One region of the Exiguobacterium sp. s145 genome, then DNA from elsewhere that is predicted to be linked to it. Evidence: riboswitches for the same ligand, from Rfam matches in the RefSeq annotation. Region 1 holds a riboswitch; each other region holds the start of a gene.

Region 1 (5,216 bases):
GCCTGTGTTCCGATTGACGATCCGACAATTAAACGGGTCAGCGGAATGATTGCCACGAGCAGAATGATGAACGGAACGGACCGGAAGATATTGACGATGCCGCTTAGGACATTGAAGAACGGAATTCGTTCGAGCAACGCTCCTTTGCGTGTCACGACAAGCAGAATCCCGAGCGGTAAACCAATCAATGTCGAAAAGAGTAATGACAGTCCAACCATCGTCAACGTCTGCAGAAAAGCAGTCCAGATGTCCGTGTAATTAACTAGCATCTGCGAGCACCTCCTCGACGATGACATCCGACTGATCGATATATTGTAATGCCCGCTTGATTTCCGTCGCGTCGCCAATCAGTTCAACAAGCAGACTGCCGAACGGAATGTTTTGCAGTTCCGTAATGCTGCCGTGCAGGATGTTGAGATCGACATCAAACCGTTTTGCGACCTGCGATAAGAGCGGTTGTCCCGTCCCTGCCCCGAGGAAGTTGATTTTGTAGATGTGATGGCCGGCATCCCGTTGATCGATGACTTTTTGAACCGAGGCCGGAATCTCATCCTGCATGACGGAGCGGACGAAGTTTTTCGCCGTTGCCGTCTGCGGGTTCGAGAAGACATCGAACACGGTCCCTGATTCAATCAGCTGACCGGCTTCAATGACGGCGACCCGGTCACAGATTTCACGGATGACCCCCATCTCATGGGTAATCAGTAAAATCGTAATGCCGTATTCCTGATTGATTTGTTTCAGCAGACGCAATATGTGTTGGGTCGTTTGCGGATCAAGAGCGGATGTCGCTTCGTCACATAACAGGACCGATGGCTGGGTGGCGAGTGCCCGGGCGATCCCGACCCGTTGTTTCTGTCCGCCTGATAGCTGATCCGGATAGTGATCAGCTTTATCCGCCAAGTCGACGAACTCCAGCAGTTCCGTGACCCGCCGCTCGACCTCATCTTTTTTGACACCTTTTAAGACGAGCGGTTTAGCGACGTTCGCAAATACTGTATTCGAATCCAGCAGGTTGAAGTGCTGAAAAATCATCCCGATGTGTTGCTTCGCCTCCCGTAACTGCTTCGCCGACAGTGTCGTCAAATCTTGTCCATCGACCGTCACACTGCCGGATGTCGGCCGTTCGAGCAGGTTGACGCAACGTAATAAGGAGCTTTTCCCGGCTCCACTGAAACCGATGACGCCGAAGATTTCGCCTTTTCGGATTTCGAGATCCACGCCATTCAGCGCAGCAATCGATTGATCATTTGTTTCATAGATTTTTTTTACATTTTTGAATGTAATCACCACTTTTTCCCCCTTCAAAATACAAAAAAGGTCTCTTCTTAAGAAACAAGAAGAGACCTGGATCCGCACAATGGCAGAATCCACTCGACTCATCTCTCAGACAATTGTCTGATGGAATTGGCACAGTGCTCATAATGAGTCTGTTGCCGAGGTTTCGTAGGGCCAGTCCCTCCACCTCTCTGGATAAGTGTTGCGGTATGAAATTCATATGTGTATTGTTGCCGGTTGAACTTATGTCGTAAAACTAATTTTTACACTACAGAAAGATCTTTTAAAGGTCAACCATATTTTCAAAAATAAACCATATGACCCATATCGATCAGCAACCCGGGACAGGACGGATTCCCGAAAGCTCTTCGACGCCGTATAAAGAGAGTTTGACAATCCCTTTCCGTCAATGCTATCATCTTCTCAATGATTAATCCGACAATTCCTATACGATATATCAAGAGTGGACGAGAGACCTGGCTCTAGGACTCCACGGCAACCTGCCGATCGGCAAGGTGCTCCGACCAGCAAAGCAATTGCTTTGGATGATACACACGAGAAACTCGTTTGCGTCCAAAGCCAAACGGGTTTTTATTTTTGAAATGGAGGACGAGATGATGAGTATGGTTTATCCTGTTATACCGGGTGCCGAAGCCTTTTCCTTAGGACGCGGATCCGTCGGCATTTTGCTCTGTCATGGTTTTAATGCAACGCCGCAAAGTGTTCGGGCTGTAGGAGAACAGTTCGCAGCACACGGTTTTTCCGTCCATGCGCCACGCCTGCACGGGCATGGGACGGATCTGCGAGAATTCGAAGCGGCGACGGCCGATGACTGGAAGCAGAGCGTCCGGGACGGCTTTGAACAATTGGCGGGACGATGCGAATCCGTCTTCATCGTCGGCCAATCGATGGGCGCGACACTTGCCCTGTCACTTGCCGCTGAAGGACTCCCGGTCGCAGGAATCATCACCATCAATGCCGCCTTGTCCGTCCCTGCCTACGAAGCCTTGTCGTTCACCGATTGTCCGGTCTATCTTCCGGAAAGTGTCCCTGATATCAAACAGTCGGCTTTTGAAATCATCTATGATCTTGTCCCCGCCGTCTGCGCTTCGGAACTGTTACGATTGATTGAGGAGACGCGACCACACCTCGCGACGATTCAAATTCCGACGCTTATTTTATATTCTGCCGAGGATCATGTCGTCCCACCGATCTGTTCGGATTATTTGTACCGGACGATTGGTGCAGCAGATAAGCGCAGTTACTGTCTGCTTGACTCCTACCACGTCGCAACGCTTGACCACGACCAAAAAACGATTGTCCGCGAAACGCTGCAGTTCGTCGAACAGTTCAGCCACTTGACACAGACCGGCTGAACCCCAAAAAAGCGAACGATTCTTCGGCCTGACTGCCGGGAATCGTTCGCTTTTTTGTATTGCTTAATTATGTTGTTGCTTTTTCCATTCCTGCAACGGTTGTGGTTTCCCCGGTACTTGGTGGCAATGGCGGCAACGTGGTTCATAGGACTCAGACGCCCCGACCAGAATGATCGGATCATTGTAGTTGGCCGGTTTTCCGTCAATCAATCGTTGGGTCCGCGATGCCGGATCGCCGCACGACAGACAAATCGCCTGTAATTTCGTCACGAATTCTGCGCGTGCCAATAATTCAGGCATCTTGCCGAATGGTTCTGCCCGAAAATCTTGATCGAGGCCTGCACAAATGACGCGTTTGCCATCTTGAGCCAGTGCTTCGATGACGGCGACAATCTCATCGTCAAAAAATTGAACTTCGTCAATTGCGACGATTTGCGTCTCTTCCGCCACTGCTGCATAGACATCACGGCTCGTCGCCATCGGAATCGCGATGACCGAATTGCCGACGTGCGACACGACGTGTTCCTCATGATACCGGTCATCGATTGCCGGCTTGAACACTTGAACCGGTAACTTTCCATACTGTGCCCGTCTGACACGACGGATCAGTTCTTCCGACTTGCCGGAAAACATACTTCCGCAAATCACTTCAATCCAACCATATTGATTGATCACATGCATCATCGTAAACACCGTCCTCTAAATTAGTCACTTTAACGAGTATAGCCCGAATCTAAATTGAGAAAAAGGATTGACTTCTAAAAATCAAAAACCCTTGCCAAATTCGCCACTTTCTTCATCTTCTCATTTCAACTGGTATGTATTTCCTGTACACTGAAAGAGAAGTTTCTTTGAAGGAAGGTGACTCCGATTCATCACATATTACACGAAGTCCTCCACCAATATGGAGCGTTCGGACTCGCAATTCTTCTGGCCGGTGGAATCGTCGGTCTTCCGGTTCCGGACGAGACGTTACTCGTCATGTCAGGATTTTGGATGCATCACGGTGATTTACCGCTCGTCGGAACGATTCTTGCCGCCTATGCCGGCAGTTGCATCGGTATGACGATCAGCTACGTGCTCGGTTTGAAGCTCGGAATGCCGTTACTGCATCGAATGGCTCCGAAATTACGGATTTCTGAAAAACATATCTTTAAAGCCGAAGCCGGATTTTTACGTTACGGAAAAACCGTCCTAATCATCGGTTACTACATACCGGGTCTTCGGCAGTTGTCCGCCTTTTTTGCCGGTGTCTCGAAAATGCCGTTCCGGATCTTCGCCACCTATGCGTATACAGGTGCTCTCATTTGGATCAGTGTTTTTTTAGGAGCCGGATATTTTTTAGGGCGTCATTTTTCCTTCAGTCTACTGCTCGAACATTTCGCGAACAATCCGGATACACTCCCTTACCTGGTCGGTGCTGCGGGTGCAATCGGTCTGTCCTTCGTTCTGAAGACGTACCTGACGTACCGTGCCAAATTCAGCCTATACAAAAACAGCCTGCTCCAGTGAAGGAGACAGGCTGTTTTTTAATACTGAAGTCGCAATTACTTGCGGCCGTATTTTTTGTTGAAGCGATCGACACGACCGTCTGCAGCGTTGAACTTTTGACGACCAGTGTAGAATGGGTGCGAGTCCGAAGACACATCCACACGGATGAGTGGGTACTCGTTTCCATCTTCCCAAGTGATTGTCTCGTTCGAAGAACGTGTAGAACCAGTCAAGAATTTGTACTCAGTAGTTGAGTCCATAAATACAACTTTGTTGTAGTTTGGGTGAATTCCTTGTTTCATGGTTGTTTTCTCTCCTTCCGCCCTGGTTCATTTGCTGAGCCAGAGTAAGTTACCTTCCTATACTAAACGATTTTTTCATGCCCCGCAATACCTATTTTCAAGTCGTTGTGTCGGTTTTCGTCACACGTGGCTTCACAGGCGCACGCCGGACGGGTTTCTTCTTTTCTTTCTCCAGTTCGACGAAAAATTCTTCGTTATTTTTTGTATCCCGGATCTTGCGTAAGAAGCTGTCGACGAACTCATTGGACTCGTTCATCGTCCGGCGGATCGTCCATAAGGCATCCAGTTGCTCCTTCGGTAACAGCAACTCTTCTTTCCGTGTTCCGGATTTCCGGATATCGATGGCCGGGAAAATCCGGCGCTCGGATAATTTCCGGTCCAGATGCAGTTCCATGTTTCCAGTTCCTTTAAACTCTTCATAGATGACATCATCCATCCGTGAACCGGTTTCGACGAGTGCCGTCGCGAGAATCGTCAGACTGCCGCCGTGTTCGATATTCCGGGCTGCACCGAAAAAGCGTTTTGGTTTGTGGAAGGCTGCCGGGTCAATCCCCCCGGACAACGTCCGTCCGCTTTGCGGAACCGTTAAGTTGTAAGCACGCGTCAAACGTGTAATCGAATCCATTAAAATAACGACATCTTTTTTATGCTCGACGAGACGCATCGCCCGCTCCAACACAAGTTCCGAAATCCGAACGTGGTTGTCCGGTGTTTCGTCAAACGTTGAGCTGACGACATCCGCTCCAGGGACAGAACGTTCGATGTCCGT
Region 2 (5,216 bases), on a different contig from region 1:
ATACAGCGGAATCTGTTTCGGCAGAATTTCTTTTGCTGTCTCATCAAAATGATCGGCATGGAGGTGGGTGACGAAAATCGCATCCGGATCAAGCAGTGTCGAGACATCAACGGGCAAGTCGACGAGCGGATTCGGAACGGCGTTCGGCGTCTCTCCGAACGGCGGAAGAGATCCTTTTTTACCGAGAAACGGATCGATCAAAAATACTTGATTGGCATAGGTGACGACGAGTGTTGCATTACGGATCTGTTGAATATCCACGGGCAGTCTTCCTTTCGGGTTGGGAATGTTTCACTGTTCGTTCATTTCCCATTCAGACGCCGTGTTAATCATATTTGATCGTCGATGGTTTTCGGGAGCAGCTTCTCCATCGCCAGGACGTCCACATAATATCCGTTGAGCATACCTTGTTCCTTAAACGTTCCGACAATCCGGAAGCCGGACCGGATGTACAGTTTTTGACCGATTTTGTTAAAGGGGAACGTAAACAGAATCAACTTATGGAAACCTTGTGTAATCGCGTGTTCTTCGATGACATGTAACAGCTGACGCCCGATGCCCTGTCCGCGATGGGTCCGGGTGATGTAGATCGACAGTTCACCGACGGATTGATAGACGGGACGAGGGTTATAAGGGTCAAGTGAGATGAAGCCAAGAATCGTTGTTCCTTCATACGCCACAAAACCGGCATAACGGGGTGTCCGTTCCCGATACCAGTCTTCCATGAAAGACAATTCCTTCGTATCCGTTTCAAGCGTCGCGATCCGGTCTTCGATGCCTTCGTTATAGATGGCAAGGATGTCTTTTAAATCGTCTTCCTTAACAGGGCGAATCATCATACACGTGACCTCCAGTTAAAATAAGTCTTTTCTTCATTATATAGGAGGAAGGGGAAACAAGCGGTATGTTTGTAGGATAGGAATAGGACCGAAAAAACAGACGGCCGGATGATTCGGACCGTCTGTCTTCAGGATATTTTCTTAGTTTGCTGTTTCAATCGGATCCTTCTCATAAATCGGAACCCAGCCGTCCGTTGTCACGAAAATCCGGACCGCCACAACTTTTCGATCCTCTTGGAGCGTGAAGTAATGGCGTGTGTTGACTGGTACGGAAATCAAATCACCCGGGTTCAACTCAATGTTGTAATAGCCGACTTCGTCATCCTGGATCGCAAACACACCGTGCCCGCTGACGATGAACCGGACTTCGTCATCCGTATGGTGATGCTCCTTTTGGAAGTTGACGAGCAACTCATCCAAGTTCGGTGTTGCGTCAGACAGGGAGATGATATCAGCCGTCTGATAACCGCGTCGTTCCGAAACATCGGTGATTTCCGGTTGGAATGTATCAAGGATCGTTTGTTTGTCCGCATCCGTCAACGTGTACGTATCGACCAGTTCTACCGGGAGCTTCGAGACATCCCATTGTTCGTACAGGACACCACGTGAAACGAGAAAAGCAGATACCTCGTTTTGATCCGTATACCGTTCGTTTGTTTTTTGGAAAAGTACTGTTGCCATTGTAAATTCCTCCTTTTAATAAATCGCCTGTCGGCACGTTTGCAGTTTTAAAGTGTAGCTGAACAAAAATTCAAAGGCTTCCAACTGTTTTTTGGCTTCAAAAGCAGTCGGTGCCCAGACGGTGATCCCGTGATTGCGAATCAAAACGGCGCCGCTTTCGGTCCGGATGTGTTTGGCAAAGTCAGCGGCAAGAGTCGGGATGTCGGCATGATTCGTGATGATCGGCACGATGACTTCCGCATCTTCTTCCCAACGGCCGAGTGCTTTGATGATTTCCTGACCGCGGAACCGGATTTCCCCGCGGTCTCCGTACAGTTCCGAAATAACGTTGTTGTCGACGGTATGGACATGAAGCGAGCAGCCGGCTGTCGTCCGGTTAAACACTTCGACATGCAGCAACGTCTCGGCGGAAGGACGTCCGTTTTGCTCGTCGCCGATCAATTGACCGGTCGCGTCGACATGGACAAAATCGTCCGGCGTGTCTTGCCGTTTATCTTTCCCGCTTGCCGTCACAAGAAATTCCGTCGGACTGCTGTTTGTCCGAATAGCGAGGTTACCGCTTGTACCGGGAAACCAGTCCCGCGCTGCGAACTCTTGTTTGATGGCGCGGAGTTCTTCGTATCGTGTCAAAAATGTCATGCGTACACCTCCGTTGTCTGCAGATGATCCACAATGTCGTAAAATGTTTCAAACGGCGTGTACGGAATACCGTGCTGTTCGCACAGCGTAATCAGATAATCGCGGGCATAGACATGATCCGCTTGTTTCGCTAGTTCAAAATCCGTCACGGAGTCACCGATCGCGACGATGATATCGCCATCCTGCTTGAGCTTCCGGGCAATCGACGTTTTACAACACCCGCATTGATTGTTGCATGCTGCATCGCAAGTGTGCGGCCACTCAATACGAATCGTCTCCCCTCTGAAGTCACTGCCGTTGCAGTAAATCGCTTCATCTGTCAGTAACTCTTGAAGAATCGGTTGGACAAAAAAGTCGATTCCGCCGCTGACGATCGCAAAGTCAATCCCGTTCGATTTGGCAAAGGCGAGTAAGGTCTTAAAGCCGGGACGGATGACAGCCCGCTGTTCCAAAAAATCAATATAGTCCTGTTTGCGATCCGAGGGGAGCAACCGGAACATCTGTCCGACACCGGACTGGATGGACAATGATTGATCGAGGACACCTTTTTTCAACGGTTCAAACGCTTCCGGGGGAGCGAATTCTGTCATCAACGCAATGATATTGTCGTGTTCAGTCACGGTCCCGTCAAAGTCACATAAAATCCGGATCGTCATTTCGTAATCCCCCAGGCGTCGAGGGCGACCCGAAGCTCTTCCTGCCGCGTTGCGGCACTCGTCAAAGATTCACCGGCAAGTGCTGCGTCGAGGGCCTGACGGAAAGCGAGCACACCGGCCGCCGCGCCCTGCGGATGACCGTGAACGCCGCCACCGGCATTGATGACGGAATCAGTCCCGAAATCATGAACGAGCTGAGCGACGAGACCGGGATGAATGCCTGCCGAGGGAACCGGAAGAATCGTCTTCGTTTCTCCGATCCGTGTCGCTTCGACGGCAATTCCGCGCGCCAAGTCTTTGGCGAGGGCGACGTTTCCGTAAGGCGACGGGAACAACGTCAAATCGGCACCGGCCAGCCGCGGTAAAGTCCCTAGTAAAACAGGGGCTGCAATGCCGTATTCGGGGCTTGCGATTAAGGCTCCGCTTAAGGCCGGATGATTAAAGATCGGAACGGAAATGTCCGGATCAGCCGCCAATTCGCGCAGGACATCGAGTCCATATGTAAACGTATTGAGCAGGAAAGCGGTCGCACCGGCTTCGATCAAACGTTTCGCCTGATCCTTTAAGCCGAAGACGGGACCACTCAACGTAATCGCGTAAAGCGCCCGTTTGCCGGTTTTTTCATAATGGGCATTCAGGACTTCACGTCCGATCCGTGCCCGGTCAAGTGCCGGTGTCAACGGATTGTCGTATAGAATCTCATCATCTTTGACGAGATCGATGCCGCCCGCGAGCTGCGCTTCGAGTTGTTCCCGCAAAAAGGTGAGGTCCCGACCGATGACGCCTTTAAAGATGCTCATCAACAGAGGACGGTCGTGGACTTGAATCAATTGACGGACGCCCTCGATGCCGAATTTGGCGCCGGGGAAGTCAGTGGTGAATGAAGCCGGAAGCTGTAAATCTGTTAATTTGATTTGTCCGTCGAGCGACAGTTTGCCGAAGACTGTCGTTAAGATTGCTGAAAAGTCACGGGAGACGTTGTGTTCCGGATAACGGATCGTGATGTAGCCTTTTCCGTCGTGTTCTTCCGTATGAACAACTTGTCCTTTGAACGATTCAAGCTGCTGTTGTTCCAAATGATTTAAATCGGTCCACGAACCAACGGTCAAACCGAGCGCGATTTGTTCTGCCCGTTTTGGTAACTGATCCGTCGTTCCGAGTTGGTAGGTTGCGGTAATATACGTCATATCGACTGTCTCTCCCTTGTTGAAGAATACAAAAATGGTCCCTCGTCAATGACAAGAGACCATGAAAAATTGCGCGTGGACTCTTATCTGTCAGCGTAATAGCTGCAAGAATTAGCACCGTGCCAAGTGGTCGGTTGCTGCGACATCGTAGGGCTCGTCCCTCCGTCTGCTCTTGATAAGAATTGGATGAAATTGTGAAATCTAATTGCAATTTTTACATGAGATTCGTCACTTGTCAAACTATATTTTGAAAATTTATTTTTTTGAAAATACTTCTTCTATAGACGGTTCCGTTTTTGAAGCCACTTCACTAAAAAATGGAATTGACAGACGGCTAGCAACGCACGTAGTATTCAAATCAACATCAATCACACGACAACTACATATGACTCTTATCGTGAGTTGGCAGAGGGAATTGGCCCGAAGACGCCGCAGCAACCGACCATCCGGCACGGTGCTACATCCAACAGACATTCGTCTGAGAGATAAGAGGACGGAATATTCTGCCGCGCCTCTTTTCTTTGACGAAAAGAGGCGTTTTTTCGTGTGATCACCAAGGAGGAAAACAGAATGGGGTATCAAGCATTTACAGTACAGGACGCGATTGAACGGGTCCGGACAATTGGTTTGATCGGCAATGAACCGGTGACGGCAGAAGAAATCGGCGACGGGAATTTAAATCTCGTTTTCCGGATTCAGGCAGGAGAAAAACGACTGATTTTAAAGCAGGCGTTACCATATGCGAAAGTCGTCGGCGAAAGCTGGCCGCTGTCGCTCGAACGGGCCTGGATTGAACAATCGGCCCTAAAAGAATTCGCGAAAGTCGCCGTTCCGTTCGTCCCGCATGTCTACCATGCGAGCAAAGAAGAAGCATTCACAGTGATGGAAGATTTGTCGCACCTGACAATCGTCCGGGGCGGACTGCTTGAAGGGGAGGAGTATCCGTTGCTCGCGGAACACATCGGTTCGTATTTGGCGCGGACGCTGTTTTATACATCGGATTTTGCACTTGGACCGGTCGCAAAAAAACAAGTGGCGCGTAACTACTATAATCCGGATCTCTGTGATATCACGGAAAAATTAATCTTTACGGATCCGTTTTATGACGCGGAAACGAATGCGATTGAAGCAGGACTCGAAGCGGAGGTCGCCCGGATTTGGAACGACGCGGAGCTGAAACGGGAAGTCGCGAAGCTTGAAGCATTGTTCATCAC
Region 3 (5,216 bases), on a different contig from region 1:
CGTTTACCGGCTTCGCGTAATGCTTCTTTTAACAGCTGTTGATGTTCTTCAAACGATACACGACGGGGTGCGTCAACCAGGAGAACTTCGTATTCGCGTTCTAATACGCGAATCAGCGCCTCACTCGGCCGAGCACGTAATTGGAGTGGATATACAAGAACGATCACTCCGGTTGGTTGTTCTACCACAAACTCACCTCTTCATTCGATATCTGTTTAGTATGCAACAAATCCGACTCCAGCCAAACCGCCTTAAGTCGGATTCCATTTCTTTAATATATACGTTGCAGACGCGTCACAGGTTCCACTTGTCCGAAGACTTCCTCTGTCGTCTCGCTGATTTCCTTGAATCCGTACGACGTTAAAAAGTGGCGGGCTTTATAGTTCCGGGATTCGACATACACTTCGATCGGAGAGGCTCCCTGCAATTCCAGTTCTCGGATCAACCGGCGTCCGATCCCGTTTTGTTGGTATTTCGGCAAGACATACAATCGGACGATTTCCCACGTTCCATCAACATCAATCGCGTGAATGAAGCCGACGATTTCCCCGTCAATCAGTCCGACGTTGAAATATTCTCCACGTGCTTCCTCCGCTGTCCGAATCGCCCGGACCACTTCTTCCTGCGGGTACGCTTCTTGAACGAAATGGGCTTTCGAGCGTTCTGAATAGATTTCCTCATATGTGTCCATCCAAGACGTGAGCGCAATATCATGAATGCGTGCTGCATCAGCCGGAACCGCTTCGCGTATCTCCATACCGAAATCCCCCTTTTCCTTTTACAGAATACAGACTCATGTTCTTTTACCCTTTTCTAGAAATTTCAGTCGTATCCCTGCAAAGTTCAGGAGAAACAAAAAAAGTTCAGAAACACCCTTTAGAAGGATGTTTCTGAACAATGAATTATGCGAAACGTTTTGCCTGCTCTTCAAGAGTAGCGGCTTTATCTGTCTGCTCCCATGGTAACTCGATGTCTGTACGACCGAAGTGACCATAAGCTGCTGTCTGACGATAGATCGGACGACGGAGATCAAGCATGTTGATGATTCCAGCCGGACGAAGATCGAAGTTTTCAGCAACCAGTTCAACCAGTTGTGCTTCAGGAAGTTTTCCTGTACCGAATGTATCCACCGCGATTGATACCGGATGTGCGACACCGATTGCGTACGCGAGTTGAACTTCCGCTTTGTCTGCAAGACCTGCAGCTACGAGGTTCTTCGCGACGTAACGCGCTGCGTAAGCAGCTGAACGGTCGACTTTCGTTGGATCTTTACCAGAGAAAGCTCCACCGCCGTGACGTGCATATCCGCCATACGTATCAACGATGATTTTACGGCCTGTTAATCCAGCATCACCTTGTGGTCCGCCGATGACGAAACGACCAGTTGGGTTGATGAAGAATTTTGTATCGGCATCGATGTACTCAGTCGGAATGACCGGTGCGATGACATGTTCTTTCAGATCAGCTTGGATTTGCTCAAGCGTCACTTCTTCTGCATGTTGTGTTGAGATGACGATTGTATCAACGCGAACAGGTTCATTGTTCTCATTGTATTCAACCGTGACTTGCGTCTTACCATCCGGACGGAGGTAATCGAGTTGTCCGTTTTTACGAACTTCTGCAAGACGACGAGCCAGTTTGTGTGAAAGTGAGATCGGAAGTGGCATGAGTTCAGGTGTTTCTTTCGTTGCATAACCGAACATCAGACCTTGGTCTCCTGCTCCGATTGCATCGATTTCTTCATCTGACATGTTTCCTTCGCGTGCTTCAAGCGCTTGGTCAACACCGAGAGCGATGTCTGCTGACTGCTCATCGATTGATGTCAATACAGCACAAGTGTCTGCATCGAAACCGTATTTAGCGCGTGTATAGCCAATTTCGCGAATCGTTTCACGAACGACTTTCGGGATATCCACGTAAGTTGATGTCGTGATTTCTCCTGCTACTAATACGAGTCCTGTCGTGACAGAAGTTTCTGCCGCAACACGTGCGTTTGGATCGGCTGCAAGAATTGCATCCAAAATTGAATCCGAAATCTGGTCACAGATTTTATCCGGGTGACCTTCTGTTACTGATTCCGACGTAAACAGTCGGCGATTAAGGTTTGTCATGTTTGACCCTCCCAAAAAAGAATTTGACGGTGTACTCATTTCCCCTAGTTGAGTGGGACGGTAAAATGAAAAAAACCTTTCCATGTCCAAAAATGGTCAGGGAAAGGTTGTGCGTTCTTCCTTTACCCTCTTATCGTTCGAAGTGTTTACTTCGCTTCAGGAGAGCACCTTTTCCTACATTAATGATGAAATTAATATAAGACGGTTGCCGGGTTTCTTCGGGCCTTGTTCCCTCCACCTGCTCAGAATAAGAGTATCCGTTACGAATTACATGATATAAACTTGTGCTCACTCTGTCAAGCAACGTTTTAATTTCTAGTCGAAAAATTTCGGGAGAGATGTTAAACTGTTAATGCTGAAAGCGTTTCCAGATAAATAGAAATCAGCGCATGAAAATGATTGCTCTATCATTAGTATGTCATATATAATAAATGTGTCATACTAATAGTAGAGCCAAAACCAACGTAGGGGAAAGGTGGGGTCAGGATGCCGATGACGGTCCTGAATATCGAAGAACTACTCAAGAAGGAGCATGTGTTCAAACAACTGTCTGTTGCTGAACTAGTCGAACATGCAATTCGCAACAAAGAAGGAGTTCTTGCAGAAAATGGTGCTTTGTCTGTAGAAACGGGGAAATTTACAGGTCGTTCACCGAAAGACAAGTTCATCGTCCGTGATGACTCATGTGAGATGCATATCGATTGGGGTCATGTCAATCAACCGATGGAGTCGGACAAATTCGAGCAACTGTTACAAAAAGTTCTTCGTTATATGAACGAAGCAGATCAACTCTACTACACAGAAGCTGCTGCTGGTGCCGATACGCATTTCACCCTTCCAGTGCGCGTCGTAACCGAATATGCTTGGCATAATTTGTTTGCGAAACAGCTGTTTTTACGTGAATATCCTACGGTTGCAGCCTTTGAACCGTTTACGGTCGTCTACGCACCACATTTTAAAGCGGATCCGGCGGTTGACGGCACAAACTCCGAGACCTTCATCGCGATGTCATTCGAACACCGGATCGTCTTGATTGGCGGAACGGAGTATGCCGGAGAAATCAAAAAATCAATTTTCTCTGTCATGAACTATCTTTTACCCCAACAAGAAGTCTTGTCGATGCACTGTTCAGCAAACGTCGGACACGACGGCGATGTCGCCTTATTCTTCGGACTCTCAGGAACTGGTAAGACCACGCTGTCTGCTGATGACAGTCGCCAATTAATCGGTGACGATGAACACGGTTGGTCTCATGACGGTGTCTTCAACATCGAAGGTGGCTGCTATGCGAAAACAGTTAATCTGTCACGCGAAAAAGAACCACAAATCTTTGATGCGATCCGCTTCGGAACCGTTCTTGAAAATGTCGTCCTCGATGATGCGCGGATTCCGGATTATGATGATACTTCATTGACTGAAAATACACGTGCCGCTTACCCGATTACAGCAATCGACAACATCGCCATTCCGTCACGCGCCGGTCACCCGAAAACGATTGTCTTTCTGACGGCGGATGCCTATGGTGTCTTGCCTCCAATCAGTAAACTGACGAAAGAACAAGCGATGTATCACTTCTTATCCGGCTACACATCAAAACTGGCTGGAACGGAGCGCGGCGTTACAGAACCGGAAGCCACATTCTCGACGTGCTTCGGTTCACCATTCCTGCCGTTGATTCCGGAAAAATATGCGACGATGCTCGGGGAACTGATTGATCGTCACGGTGTCACAGTCTATCTCGTCAACACAGGCTGGACCGGCGGCGCTTACGGTACAGGAAGCCGGATGAAACTCTCCTATACACGAACGATGGTCAATGCGGCCGTCAACGGTCTGCTTGCAGACATCCCGACAGAAGAACATCCGATTTTCGGTCTGCATATGCCGATTGAAGTACCTGGTGTTCCGACTGACCTGCTCAATCCGGTAAAAGTTTGGGCAAATCCATCCGATTACGAACAACAAGCGACTGCACTCGCACAAAAGTTCACACAGAACTTCGCGCGTTTCGAAAGTGCGACCGATGCCATCAAATCAGCCGGTCCTCGTGTCTAACATCATACTGATACAAAAAAGGTTGAGCTCCGTAACGGATGCTCAACCTTTTTCTGTTAGACGATTGAATCGGTTTTGTCTTTTAAATGGAGTTCCTTTTGCGCAAGCCAAACTTGACTCTCTTTCAGTAACTCATAAGCCCGGTGCTTCATAATCCCGAACCGATTACTGAGCATCTCAAACCGTTCAAACTCGCCCCGGTCTGCGCTGATCGCAAGCAACAGGCAATCGCGAAACGGGTGATCTTCCCCTTGCAAGACATTTTTCAAAGCCGGTTCAATCGGAAGCTGATCGATGATTTCACCGATATCCACGGAAAGCAAGGCATCGATGTGTGACAGTAAGCCGATCATGTAGGCACTTTCTGCTTTCAGTGTCTTCGTTTCCGTCGCAAACAGTTCGCATAGTTTTGCGCAATGCAAGGATGAACGCAATAATTCGTCCGACCATTGATACGGACTCGCTAGTTTCATCTCACGCAAGACGATCAACGAAATCCAGCTCTTCAGTTGGGAAAAGCCCAGCAAGGAAATTGCTTGACGGACGGAACTGACCATGTTCCGAAGACCGATGCCCGGAGAGTTGATCAATTGCAGTACTTGCACACTGATGTAAGGATTGCCCTCGATTTCATCCACGACGTCATCATAATGGTCATCCGTATCAAGCCACTTCAACATTTTCAACAGGACAGGCACTTGCGGAGGAACGGCCTTTCCTTTCATCAGCATCGGTTTGGCGTAAAAGTATCCTTGGAACCAGTCATACCCCATCGCAAGGCTTCGCGTGTGGTCCTCGTGTGTTTCAACCCGTTCAGCCAAAAAGCGGATATGCGGATAGTTCCGTTTTAAAATATGTAAGATTGCACTTTGTTCGCGTGGATTGATGGCTTCGATATCAATTTTTATCAAATCAATCAAATCAAACAGCTCCGGACCGTGGTGACGCAACAAATCCGTTACGAAATCATCAAGCGCCAGGACGAAGCCGGCTTCTTTCCATTTTTGCAGCGTCTGGAGCATCATCTCATCGATCTGAACCGTCTCCAAT
Region 4 (5,216 bases), on a different contig from region 1:
AGAAGTGTTCCCCGGCGGTGCCATCCAGATGATTGAGGACGGTTGTCTCGACGGTGTCGATGCCATCTTCGGCACCCACCTCGAAAATGATCTTCCGGTCGGATCAATCGGCTATCACAGCGGTCATACGTTATGTGCGATCGATGAATTTGAAATCGTTGTTCATGGTCAAGGCGGTCATGCCCAGGCCCCGCACCGGACACAGGATGCGCTCGTCGCCGGTGCCCAGCTTGTCTGCAATCTCCAGCATCTCGTCAGCCGGCGGGTTGATCCGTTTGAGCCGGCTATCGTTGCGATCGGTTCGTTCCACGCCGGAACGGCTCCGAACATCGTCACCGGTGAAGCCCGGATCGTCGGAGAAATCCGGACGTTCAATGAACAACTCCGGCACCAGTTACGTCAACAGGTGGACCTCGTCGCCCGGACGACCTGCACCGGAGTCGGCGCTGATTATTCGATCGATTTCACGACCGGTTATCCGTCGCTTTGGAATCATCCGGATGAAACACAGCTCGTCCAGGAAGCCGCCGGTTTTTTACCGGAAGCACAGGTTCGCGAGATGAAACCGATGATGGCAGCGGATGACTTTGCCTATTACCTCGAAAAAGTACCGGGCAGTTATTTCTTCACGGGCTCTGCAAAAACGGATGGGCGGACGATTTATCCGCAACACCATCCGAAATATGAAATCGATGAGCGGGCTCTACTGATTGGAGCGAAAACGTTAGGAGCGACCGTTCTTCGTGCCCTGCAAACATAAGGATTGACTTTCCACTTTTATGAATGGTATTATCATCCCAATGATAACGAACTTACATCAACTTCATATAACACTTATCAAGAGTGGACCGAGAGATCTGGATCGATGACGTCCCAGCAACCTGCGTACAGCAAGGTGCTACGACCAGCAAAGCGAAAGCTTTGGTTGATAAAAAGCGGCGACTCCTTTTGCAACCAAGCAAAGGAGTCGTTTTCGTTTTCTCACTGTCAGACATGACAGGATTAAGGCTCAAGAAGCCAAGGGAAAGGGAGAGATGACATGGAAAAAGCAACATTTGCAGGAGGATGTTTCTGGTGCATGGTGACACCATTTGAGGAACTGCCGGGGATTCACAGTATCGTATCCGGCTATACAGGAGGACATGTCGACAATCCGACATACGAGCAAGTCAAAACCGGAACGACCGGACATTCCGAAGTCGTCGAAATTACATTTGACCCGGCGCTGTTCTCATACGAACGGTTACTCGAACTGTACTGGCCGCAAACGGATCCGACCGATGCCGGCGGACAATTCCAGGACCGCGGGACACAGTATGCTCCGGCGATTTTTTATCATACGGAAGAACAACGCCTTGCAGCAATTGCTTCGCGTGACGCCTTAGCGGCGACAAACCGTTTTAAACAACCAATCGTCACCCGGATCGAACCGGCACACGCCTTCTATCCGGCGGAAGAATACCATCAGGACTTCCACAAAAAAAATCCGACGCACTACAAAAAAGACCGGAAAGCATCCGGTCGCGATGCCTTTATCGATGTCGCCTGGAAAGAAGAAGTCACTGTCTGATTCAGCTTCAAAAAGAGATCACCCTTTCACGCACTTTACCAGTAGAAGTGGCGTGAAAGAAATGATCTCTTTTTTTATATCTTTTTTTCTTCAGGAAATGACTTTAACATCTTCCACTTCTTCTGTATCCTCTGCGACCTGATACCGTTTCAGGACAAAGATGCCGCTGAGCATGACGGCCAGACCGATGATTTGACCGAACGACAACTCGACTTTCGGTAAACCGAACCAGCCAAAGACGTCGACACAGAGCGCAAAACTGAGTTGCGAAATCAGGACGACGGAAATCGCAATCGACGGTCCGAGCAACTGAATTCCCCGCATGACACAAAAGACAACCCCGACACCAACGAAACCGCCAAACAGATAAAGCGGTTCGACTTCGGCCAGCCCCGCAAGCGTTCCACCCCGAAAGAAGATCAATGCGAGCAACGACCCGAGCAGTCCGACAAAAAAGACTAATGTCGTCGTCGCCCAAGCACCGAAGGCATGACTCATCCGTGCATTTAAAACGGTCTGTAAACTGATCATCATTCCTGCGACGATGGCACAAAACATTCCGAGTCCCATTCTAATCCCTCCTATTCCATTCAGGCAAATGAAAAAATCAAGACGCCGGTCAACATCAAGCCGACACCGACCCACTGCCCGGTATTACTGCTTTTTTTAATGACTCCAAACCAGCCGTTCAAATCAATCACAAAGGCACACAAAATCTGGGCGACAAGTAACAGCGACATTGCCCATGTCATCCCGAGCAATTGAATCGACGTTAGTTCCGTCACGACGACCAGGACACCAAGCAATCCGCCGCTTGCGTAAATCAGCGGCAAAGTGCGGAAACCGCCGATTTTTCGGTCGCGGACAAATCCGTAAATTAATAAACAGCCGATCAGACCGACGAAATGGACGATCGTCACGGAGATCCATGGCCCTACCGCGTCACCGAGCCGGGCATTAAAGATCCCTTGCAATGCGATGAACAATCCGCTGAATAAAGCAAAAACGATTCCTTGCATCTTCATCCTCCTTTTTCTCTAATTATGAGTAGAACGTATTTTACACTCATTTGAAAGGACAAATGTCCTGAACCACAAGAAAAAGAAGCAGACCAGATCGGTCGGCTTCTTTTTCTTGTACGCTACTGGAGTGTCCGGTACATGCGTTCGATCCGTCCGAACGCATCATCCATCATCCGGTTAAACAGCTCCGCGACGGTCGGAACATCGTCAATCAAACCGGAAATCAGACCTGCATTGACGTATCCTGCCGTCTCGTCCCCCTCAAGGGCTCCTTTGATATGAAACGATTCGTTTGTCTGTTCCTGAAAAGCCGTGAGTGACGTCGGCTGCAGTGCCTCGACATACGGTCCGTTCAACACCCGCCGAACCTGTCCGACTTCACGACCGATGATTCGTGTTTCCAGATCGTCCGCCTGCACAAGATGTTGTTTATACTGCTCATGCACACGGGATTCCTGTGTCGCAATCAATCGAGTGCCGAGCTGCACACCTTCTGCTCCGAGCATCCAGGCAGCGGCAAGACCACGCCCGTCGCCGATGCCGCCGGCGGCAAGGACAGGAATCGTGACATGATCCGCAATTTGCGGAATCAAGGTCATCGTCGTCAACTCAAGCGGTGAATTGATGCCCGCCGCTTCGACGCCTTCCGCCACCAGTACATCAATCCCTGCCTGTTCAGCTTTAATCGCCTGTTTGACCGAAGCAACGACTCCGATCGTCTGGATCCCCGCCTGCTTTAACTTGGACAAAAAAGGAGCCGGATTACCGGCCGACAAGGATACGACCGGAATCCGTTCCTCAATCGCCAACTCAACCAACTGTTCGGCATGGGGCGAGACGCGGATCGCGATGTTGAGGGCAAACGGACGTGATGTCAAACGGCGTGTTGCTTCGATTAACTGTCTGACTTCAGCAAGTGTCATCGTCCCGCATCCGATCGTTCCAAGCCCTCCGGCATTTGAGACGGCTGCGGTCAGTTCGGCATGGCTGATATTCCCCATCCCGCCTTGAATAATCGGGACATCAATCTTTAATTTGCTGCATAGACGAGACATGGTCTCCCTCCGTTTCCGTTGTCAGGAATGGTATACTAAGTAAGATTGAATTTTAATTCATTTTTTAGAAAAGAGGCGTTTTCATGAAGATTCCGTACCGTGATAGTTCTCCGCAGCTCGCCACAAATGTCTTTGTCGCTCCCGGCGCTTTTTTGATCGGCGATGTGACCGTCGGGGAAGAGTCGACGATTTGGTTTAATGCCGTCCTCCGCGGCGATGAAGGTCCGATCACGATCGGCAAACGTTGCAGCATTCAGGACAATGCGACCATCCACCTCTACGAAGGAGCCCCGGTCATCGTCGAAGATGAAGTGACGGTCGGACACAATGCCATTTTACACGGTTGTAAAATCGGCCGGCGCTCAATCGTCGGGATGGGGGCGACGGTTCTCGATCATGCCGATATCGGGGAAGAATGTATCATCGGTGCCAATACCTTAATCCCGTCCGGCAAAAAATTCCCGCCCCGTTCGCTCATTATCGGGTCACCGGGTAAAGTCGTCCGTGAACTCACGGCAGCCGATCTTGAGATGATTCAGGAATCGATCGATTCCTACGTCGATAAAGGGTATGCCTTCCGAAAACAGCTTGCTGATAATTAACGATCGGCACGAAAACGCTCATCTCGTTTCTTCGGGATGAGCGTTTTATTTCAGCGTTCTGCGAACAACGGATGTTCCGATGCATCATAATCGGCACTTTTTTGCGTCACATCGTGGGTTTCGCGAAAGATTGATTCAAAAAACCGGCTCGCCGGTTCTGCGAGCAACCGGTAATACTGTTCAAACAACAAGGCCGCGTGATGACCGCTCCACTCATCCGGCAACAGCTCCTGCGGCAGTCCGGGATCCGTAAATAAAAACTTCCGGTATTCATGGACGAGTGTCGTCCGTTCGACAAAACACTGTTCCTCATCCATTTCACCGAGCTGGATCCGGCTTTGATGGACGATGTAACGTCGGCTGTACTCAGCAATGAACCGTTCATATCGTTCCTGTAATTCATCGAGCGGAAAGGCCCGTTCGACCAGTGATTGATCCTGTTGCGGTCCATGGTATTCGCCGACAAAAAAGTCGACATACGCCTTGATATCATAAGCTTCAATCAACCGTTCTGCTTCTTTTTCAAGTGGGTTCGGCGAAATCCAGACACCGTTCGATAAATTTCCGAAGCCGCTCCACGACAACTCTTTCCGCAATTCATCACGGATTTGCCGTTTGTCTTCCGGAATCGTGTACATCAGCGTCCGCCATTTTCCGTCCCAGACATGAGGTGTCGATTTATAAATCCGCCGGGCGGCTTCTTCCATCCGCTCGACACCACGCGGGGTCAGCGAATAAAAACTTTTCGTGCCTTGTTTTTGTGAGGTGAGCCAGCCTTGCTTGACCATCCGGGAAACCGCGACCCGGACCGCCTGTTCATTATGACCAAACTCTTTGAGCAGACGAATCAGACTGCCGACCCAGATTTGATTGCCGTAATGACGGATGTAATCCCCGTAGACCGTAAAAATCATCGATTGTGTATTCGCACTCATGTCATTCACTCTCTCTTTAATATAACGTTTTT

The links. A riboswitch is a leader RNA that binds a small molecule or an ion and turns the genes downstream of it on or off. The one in region 1 is predicted to bind S-adenosylmethionine.
Positions count from the first base shown of each region.
Region 2: linked by a shared signal. The riboswitch ahead of KNQ07_RS15430 (2,3-diketo-5-methylthiopentyl-1-phosphate enolase) and the one ahead of KNQ07_RS06110 (alpha/beta hydrolase) in region 1 are both predicted to bind S-adenosylmethionine.
Region 3: linked by a shared signal. The riboswitch ahead of metK (methionine adenosyltransferase) and the one ahead of KNQ07_RS06110 (alpha/beta hydrolase) in region 1 are both predicted to bind S-adenosylmethionine.
Region 4: linked by a shared signal. The riboswitch ahead of msrA (peptide-methionine (S)-S-oxide reductase MsrA) and the one ahead of KNQ07_RS06110 (alpha/beta hydrolase) in region 1 are both predicted to bind S-adenosylmethionine.

Region 1 covers NZ_JACSMV010000004.1:63,589-68,804, forward strand. Annotated here, with positions in the region: gene KNQ07_RS06100 (methionine ABC transporter permease) at 1-269, opposite strand, end outside; gene KNQ07_RS06105 (methionine ABC transporter ATP-binding protein) at 259-1,290, opposite strand; SAM riboswitch class I at 1,377-1,480, opposite strand; SAM riboswitch class I at 1,730-1,833, shown strand; gene KNQ07_RS06110 (alpha/beta hydrolase) at 1,896-2,654, shown strand; gene KNQ07_RS06115 (thymidine kinase) at 2,718-3,338, opposite strand; gene KNQ07_RS06120 (DedA family protein) at 3,516-4,166, shown strand; gene KNQ07_RS06125 (type B 50S ribosomal protein L31) at 4,202-4,447, opposite strand; gene rho (transcription termination factor Rho) at 4,545-5,216, opposite strand, start outside.
Region 2 covers NZ_JACSMV010000030.1:5,819-11,034, forward strand. Annotated here, with positions in the region: gene KNQ07_RS15405 (MBL fold metallo-hydrolase) at 1-261, opposite strand, end outside; gene KNQ07_RS15410 (arsinothricin resistance N-acetyltransferase ArsN1 family A) at 330-839, opposite strand; gene KNQ07_RS15415 (1,2-dihydroxy-3-keto-5-methylthiopentene dioxygenase) at 981-1,520, opposite strand; gene KNQ07_RS15420 (methylthioribulose 1-phosphate dehydratase) at 1,536-2,159, opposite strand; gene KNQ07_RS15425 (2-hydroxy-3-keto-5-methylthiopentenyl-1-phosphate phosphatase) at 2,156-2,815, opposite strand; gene KNQ07_RS15430 (2,3-diketo-5-methylthiopentyl-1-phosphate enolase) at 2,812-4,002, opposite strand; SAM riboswitch class I at 4,083-4,184, opposite strand; SAM riboswitch class I at 4,392-4,494, shown strand; gene mtnK (S-methyl-5-thioribose kinase) at 4,573-5,216, shown strand, end outside.
Region 3 covers NZ_JACSMV010000009.1:641-5,856, forward strand. Annotated here, with positions in the region: gene KNQ07_RS08660 (alpha/beta fold hydrolase) at 1-188, opposite strand, end outside; gene KNQ07_RS08665 (GNAT family N-acetyltransferase) at 272-757, opposite strand; gene metK (methionine adenosyltransferase) at 903-2,111, opposite strand; SAM riboswitch class I at 2,239-2,365, opposite strand; gene pckA (phosphoenolpyruvate carboxykinase (ATP)) at 2,598-4,166, shown strand; gene KNQ07_RS08680 (EAL and HDOD domain-containing protein) at 4,223-5,216, opposite strand, start outside.
Region 4 covers NZ_JACSMV010000010.1:12,366-17,581, forward strand. Annotated here, with positions in the region: gene KNQ07_RS09260 (M20 metallopeptidase family protein) at 1-760, shown strand, start outside; SAM riboswitch class I at 832-935, shown strand; gene msrA (peptide-methionine (S)-S-oxide reductase MsrA) at 1,040-1,570, shown strand; gene KNQ07_RS09270 (DMT family transporter) at 1,661-2,140, opposite strand; gene KNQ07_RS09275 (DMT family transporter) at 2,161-2,589, opposite strand; gene KNQ07_RS09280 (NAD(P)H-dependent flavin oxidoreductase) at 2,712-3,647, opposite strand; gene KNQ07_RS09285 (gamma carbonic anhydrase family protein) at 3,731-4,249, shown strand; gene paaX (phenylacetic acid degradation operon negative regulatory protein PaaX) at 4,300-5,184, opposite strand.